Regions from separate parts of the Nocardia sp. CA-119907 genome, predicted to be linked through region 1. Evidence: riboswitches for the same ligand, from Rfam matches in the RefSeq annotation. Region 1 holds a riboswitch; the other holds the start of a gene.
The links. A riboswitch is a leader RNA that binds a small molecule or an ion and turns the genes downstream of it on or off. The one in region 1 is predicted to bind S-adenosylmethionine.
Positions count from the first base shown of each region.

Region 2: linked by a shared signal. The riboswitch ahead of ACQP2D_RS31440 (amino acid ABC transporter permease) and the one ahead of ACQP2D_RS38470 (bifunctional o-acetylhomoserine/o-acetylserine sulfhydrylase) in region 1 are both predicted to bind S-adenosylmethionine.

Region 1 is NZ_CP192091.1:8,503,263-8,506,674, reverse strand. It holds gene ACQP2D_RS38470 (bifunctional o-acetylhomoserine/o-acetylserine sulfhydrylase) at 1-1,212, opposite strand, end outside; SAM riboswitch class IV at 1,296-1,406, opposite strand; gene ACQP2D_RS38465 (TetR family transcriptional regulator) at 1,450-2,202, opposite strand; gene ACQP2D_RS38460 (MFS transporter) at 2,337-3,412, shown strand, end outside.
Region 2 is NZ_CP192091.1:7,041,989-7,045,400, forward strand. It holds gene ACQP2D_RS31430 (glycosyltransferase) at 1-376, shown strand, start outside; gene ACQP2D_RS31435 (hypothetical protein) at 548-1,261, opposite strand; SAM riboswitch class I at 1,589-1,682, shown strand; gene ACQP2D_RS31440 (amino acid ABC transporter permease) at 1,693-2,715, shown strand; gene ACQP2D_RS31445 (amino acid ABC transporter ATP-binding protein) at 2,712-3,412, shown strand, end outside.

The DNA of each region.
Region 1 (3,412 bases):
CGTGGACGCCGGGTGGATTACGAGAGAACGCACATCCCCGATGTTAGCTACATGGCTGTGCAGGGCTAACGCGTCCACGAACTTCTTGCCCGCATCGACGCCGCCGCGCAGTTCGAACGCGACGATCGCGCCCGCGCCCTTCGGTGCCAGTTCGGCGGCGCGTCGATGCCACGGCGAGGACGGCAGGCCCGCGTAGAACACCGATTCCACGGCCGGATGCGTGCTCAGGAATTCGGCGACCGCCTGTGCGTTGGCGACGTGGCGCTCCAGCCGCAGGCTCAGCGTTTCGATGCCCTGACTGATCAGGAACGCGTTGAACGGCGATATCGCCGCGCCGAGGTCGCGCAGCAGCTGCACCCGCGCCTTGAGTGCATAGGCCGGAGCGCCGAGATCGGCGAAGACCGCGCCGTGGTAGCTCGGGTCCGGGGTGGTGAAACCGGGGAAGCGGGATTCGCCCTGCGCGTCGCGCACGGTCCAGTCGAAGGCGCCGCCGTCGACGATCACGCCGGCCACCGCCGAACCGTGCCCGCCCAGGTACTTGGTCGCCGAATGCACGACGATGTCCGCGCCGTGGGCCAGCGGCTGGATCAGGTACGGGGTCGCGACCGTATTGTCGACGATCAGCGGCAGGCCCGCCGCGTGCGCGATCGCGGAAATGCCGCGGATATCGAAGATCGCACTGCTCGGGTTGGCGATGGTCTCGCCGTAGAAGGCCTTGGTATTCGGCCGGATCGCCGCGCGCCACTGCTCGAGATCGTCCGGATCCTCGACGAAGGACACCTCGATGCCGAGCTTGGGCAGCGAGTAGTGGAACAGGTTGTAGGTGCCGCCGTAGAGGTGCGGGCTGGAGACGATGTGATCGCCAGCGGCGGCGAGATTGAGGATCGCGTAGGTCTCCGCGGCCTGACCGGAGGCCAGCAACAGCGCGGCGACACCGCCCTCCAGGGCGGCGATGCGCTGCTCGACCACATCCTGGGTCGGGTTCATGATCCGGGTGTAGATATTGCCCGGCTCGGCCAGCCCGAACAGTGCGGCCGCGTGATCGGTATCACGGAAGGCGTACGAGGTGGTCTGGTAGATCGGGAGTGCGCGTGCGCCGGTGATCTCGTCGGGCGTCTGGCCCGCGTGGATCTGCTTGGTCTCGAAGGACCACTGCGCCGGATCGATTCCGGCGGAATCGATATCGGTCGCGGACGCGTTGGGGTCACTCATGTCTTGCTCCAAAGGGGTTGTTCGCCAGCAGGTTTCAACGGAATGCGGGTGACGGACAACAACACATGGCGGGAACCTCCTGAAGTGCGCGCTTGCTCTCGGCTTTCGAGAGCCCGGTCATCACCCGGAGCACCCCACCGCAGCTGGAGGGTTGCCGTCCAGCAAGCCGGGGCTTCGCGCTGGCACTCATGACCTGACCGACATGGTAACCGGAGTGCGGTCGGCGGCTGAAATCCGTTACCGGTTTTCCGCCGCGGCGACGTCGGTGCGCCCGGTGCACACCCGCATGAACTCGTCGAATGATGTGGTGAACGCGTTGCGGGCGTCGGCAGCGGCGGCCGAGGTGTCGGCCTCGTCGAAGATCGAGTTCGAACATTCCATGCTGAGATGACCGATCAGCTGCCAGGCGCCGACGACCAGGCGCACCGGCAGCGCGTCGGGCTGGGTGTCGAGTCGGTCGGCGATCGCTTCGGCGATCGCGACGTTCTTATCGTCGGCGAGTTCCATGCTCTGCGCGCTGACCGTCGGACTGCTGCGCAGGATCCGCTGCATCTGCTGGAAGCGCCGGAACGAAATGGGGCCATCGACGCTTTCCGCGGCGTGATCGACGACTTGCAGGAATGCCTCGCGCAGCGATAGCAGTTCATTGCCGGTGACCGGAAGTCCGCGCAGGCATTCGGCGATGGCGAGGCCGAAGTCCTTGACCGGCCCGAGGACGATGTCCTCTTTGCTGTCGAAGTACCGGTTGATGGTGCGCGGTGACACGTCCGCGCCGTTCGCGATCTGCTCGACCGTCGTCGCGTCGAATCCCTGTGCGTCGCAAAGGTCCAACGCGACCTCGATGATGCGCAGCCGGGTCTGCTGCTTCTTGCGTTCGCGCAATCCCACGCTCGCGCCGGCGCCGGACGAACCGAGCCCTGGGTTTGCTGTGGCGCGCACAGCGTTGTCGGCTGCGGCGCTCGCGCCGATCGGCGTCGATGACTCGAGCATGGCCCCATGCTATCGCAATCGGGACATTTCGTGTCCTTAACAGTCAAATGTCGTGATGCGACATTTTTCTCTTGACGACAAATGTCCGTCGATGACAGGATGACTGCACGACTTCGGACGGCTAGGAGAAGACAGTGAGCGAGACCGCGACAGTGGTGGAAGTTCCAGGAAGACAGGCCAGCTCGACGCGCTGGCTGGCGCTGGGTGTGATTGCATTGGCCCAGCTCATGGTGGTTCTCGACGCCACCATCGTGACCATCTCGCTGCCCTTCGCGCAGCAGGACCTCGACATCAGCGACGGCAACAGGCAGTGGATGCTCACCGCCTACACACTGATCTTCGGCGGTCTGCTGCTGCTCGGCGGACGGCTGGCCGACTATATGGGGCGGCGCCGAATCTTCATCGTCGGTCTCGTCGGCTTCGCCGGGGCATCCGCGGTGGCCGGTCTGGCGCAGAACGGCGCCGAGCTGTTTGCCGGGCGTGCGCTGCAGGGCGCGTTCGCGGCGTTGCTCGCACCGGCGGCGCTGTCATTGCTCTCGGTGACCTTCACCGAGGCGAAGGAGCGCGCGACCGCATTCGGCGTGTTCGCCGGAATCTCCGCGGGTGGTGCGGCGCTCGGCCTGATCGCGGGTGGGGCGCTGACCGAGTACGCCTCGTGGCGCTGGTGCCTGCTGGTGAACACCCCGATCGCACTGCTCGCGCTGCTCGGCGCGCTGGCGTTCGTGGTGCGGGATGTGCCGACGCCGCGCACCGGCGGCTATGACGTGCCGGGTGCGGTCACCGTGACGCTCGGTCTGATCGCCATCGTGTACGGATTCAGCCGCGCCGCCGAGGACGGCTGGCTGGCCGGGAGCACCCTCGGATTGCTCGTCGTCGGTGTCGCATTGCTGATCGCCTTCGTCGTCATCGAGCGCCGCTCGACGAATCCGCTGCTGCCGCTGCATATTCCGGGTGAGATCAACCGCGGCGGCGCGTTCCTCGCCGCATTGCTGATCCCGATCGCCATGTTCGCGATGTTCCTGTTCCTGAGCTACTACTTCCAGATCACCCTCGGCTACTCGTCGCTGAAGGCCGGCTTCGCCTTCCTGCCGTTCCCGGCGGGCATCGCGATCTCCGCCGGTGTCACCAGCGCGCTGCTGCCGAAGCTCGGCCCGCGTCCGCTGATGGTGGCGGGCGCCGTGCTCGGTGTCCTCGGGCTGGTGTGGCTGGC
Region 2 (3,412 bases), 1.5 Mb from region 1:
CCGCATGTACCGGGACGCGACCGAACTCGAGGCGGGCTATACCCGCTGGCTGTGGTCGGCCTACGGCGGCACGACCGCCGGCGGCGCGGCCGTGGGAGCCATTGCGGCACTGGCCTATTGGATACCGCCGCTGGCCGCCGTCGCCGGTCGCGGCCGGCTGCGGGCCACCGGTCTCCTCGGCTACACCGCCGCGGTCACCAGTCGCCTACTCGCCCGCTCATTGGAAAGCGGCGCCCTTACCCGCGCCGATATCCTTGCCGCCCTGGCACACCCGGTCTCCATCGCCGCCTATCTCCGCCTGTGGTCCCGCTCGCGCCGAGCCCATCGCGCGAACACCCTGACCTGGAAATCCCGCCACCTCGACACCACCCACTGATCAAGATCAGGCCGAATCCATGGCGGTAATGCCCGACAGAGACCCCGCCATCAGTTCCACCGGATCCTGATCAACCCCGGAACCAGGCAGCCGCATGCCCGAAATCAGCTGACGCCACATCCGGGCCAGGGTCCAGCGGCGCGGCCTGGCGACCTCGGATGTTCGCCGGGCTCAGCGCACCGAGGTGATGCCGACGGTCGGCAGGAAGAAGCAGGGCTTGCCGGCGTTGTCGACGGTGCCGAACACCGCGGCCAGGACGGTGCCGGAACCGGTGTCGACGGGGACGGCGCGGATGCCGCCGGTGGGGAATGTGGCGAAGAAGTTCTCGAAGGCGCGTTCGGCGAGTGGTCGTATTTCGGCGGGGATTTCGGCGGGCACCATGGTTCGGACGACGTCGGAGAGCGGGCCCATGGCGGTGACGCCGCTGCGGCCATTGGCCAGATTCAGCCAGGCGACGTTCATGCCGGAGACGTTCGTGCTGTCGGTGGCTACGCCGTAGGGCATGAAGGTGAACAGGGTTTGGCCCGTCTTGACCGCGGAAAGGTCCAGTCCAGGAATGGCCACGGTGGTCTTGGGCCACGGCCCCGGGACAGCACCCGCGACGGCGGGGACCAGGCCGAGGGAGTTGCCGCTGGAGCAGAACGCCGCGGCCGCCGGGTACAGGAACGGGTCGATGCCCACAGCGCGCAGCGCCTCGACAGTGGCTTGGTAAGCACCGAACGCATCTCCGGGTGCGGCTTGGACGGACGGCGGGGTCGCCGCCGGGATTGCGGGTCCGGGTATCGGCGCCGGTACCGCGGCGGCGAGGCCGGGGGCGGCCAGCGTCAGCGCAGCCGCACCGGTCGCGATGGCGGTAAGCGTGGTCAGACGGCGCAGCAGGGTCACGTGAACCTCCTCATCGTCGGGCACGAATGAGGTCAGAGAGTACTCCAGCAAACCAACAGAACCGGGCTGATTTCGACCGGCAACGCCGTCGCGTCGCGCAACCCACCCGACCGTCACGATGGCACGCGGGGTACCCCCTCCAGGCGAAATACGCCGGAGGGACTACACCCGAAGCCTCGCGATCCACCGCACGACCCGGTCGATAATCCCTGTTCACAACCGTTCGGACAAGATCTGCGCTCACGCTGATTCGTACCCTTGTGCCGGACTTCGCCTGCTTCGCATGATATTTCGGCTAGACCGACCGACCCGTGCTCGGCGTCGGACACACCATCCAGAGCGACCGAGAGACCTGGCTCGTCGACGTCGCAGCAACCCCCCGGTCACCGGGTGCGGGTGCTTCCGCCGGGAACGATGGAGGAACCGAAATCATGAGCGCGTCCGTCGCATCCGATGCCCTCTCGGATGTTCCGATACCGGGTGCCCACACACCCGATGCCACGGCATCGGGTGCACCCGGCACTGCCGTAACCACCACCGGCGCACCGCCGATCGCCAGGACCTGGCATCCGTGGCGCTGGGTGATCAGCGCCGTCGCGCTGGTACTGCTCGCGCAGTTCGTCCATGGACTGGTCACCAATCCGGGCTGGGATTGGTCGACCTTCGCCAAGTACTTCACCGCGAAGTCGGTGCTATCGGCGCTGAAGGTCACCCTGGAGCTGACCCTGTGGGGTACGGCACTCGGATTCCTGATCGGCACCGCACTGGCAATCGCCCGGTTGTCGAATAATCCGGTGCTGCGGGTGATCTCGTGGGTCTATATCTGGGCGTTCCGCTCGATTCCGCTGATCGTGCAACTGCTGTTCTGGTTCAACATCGCCTACCTCTACAAAACGCTGTCGCTCGGCATCCCGTTCGGTCCTGGATTTCTCACCTTCGAGGTGAACGGGGTGATCAGCGGGTTCACCGCGGCGGTCATCGGCCTCGCATTGCATCAGGCCGCGTATTCGGCCGAGATCATCCGGGCCGGCTTCATCTCCGTCGATCCCGGACAGCTGGAAGCCGCCGCCGCGCTCGGGATTCCGCGGCTGCGACAGTTCCGCACCGTCATCGTCCCGCAGGCGATGCGCTCGATCCTGCCGAATGCGACCAATGAGGTGATCAGCCTGTTCAAGGGCACCTCGATCGTCTCGGTAATGGCGATCGCGGAACTCTTCTACCAGGTCCAGGTGATCTACGGACGCAATGGCCGGGTGGTGCCGCTGCTCATGGTCGCGACGGTCTGGTACATCGTGCTGACCACGATTCTCTCGGTGGCGCAGTACTACATCGAACGGCACTACGCCAAGGGCGCGCACCGCACACCGCCACCGACTCCGATCCAGCAGGTGTGGCACAAGCTGCGTGAAATCGCCGAAAGCGGTTCCGCCGCACCGCGCGGAGCCACCCGATGAGCGCGCCGGTCACCGAGACGATCGACACCAGCGTCGACCGGGCCGCCGCGGTAGCGGTTCGCGGCGTACGAAAGTCCTACGGCACCACCGAAGTTCTGCGCGGCATCGATCTGACGGTTCGGGCGGGTGAGGTGGTCACCGTGATCGGCCCGTCCGGCTCCGGCAAGTCGACGCTGCTGCGGGTGATCAACCATCTGGAGTCGCTGGACGCGGGCACCGTGCACATCGACGGCGAGCTGATCGGATATCGACTGCGCCGCAATAGGTTGCACGCGCTGTCGGATCGCGAGGTGCGCAAACAGCGTTCGCATATCGGCTTCGTCTTCCAGCAGTTCAACCTGTTCCCGCATCTGACGGTGCTCGACAATGTCACGCTCGCACCGATTTCCGCACAGGGCCGCCCGCGCCGGGAAGTCGAGCGCGAGGCCGAGCAACTGCTGGACCGTGTCGGCATCGGCGAACTGGCCGACGCCTATCCGCGTCGGCTGTCCGGCGGACAGCAGCAGCGGGTGGCCATTGCCCGGGCGTTGGCGCTGCGACCGCCGGTGATCCTGTTCGACGAACCGACCTCGGCACTGGATCCGGAACTCGTCGGCGAAGTCCTCGACGTGATCCGCGATCTCGCCGACGGCGGCACCGCGCTGGTGATCGTCACCCACGAAATCGGTTTCGCCCGTGAGGTGGCCGACACCGTCGT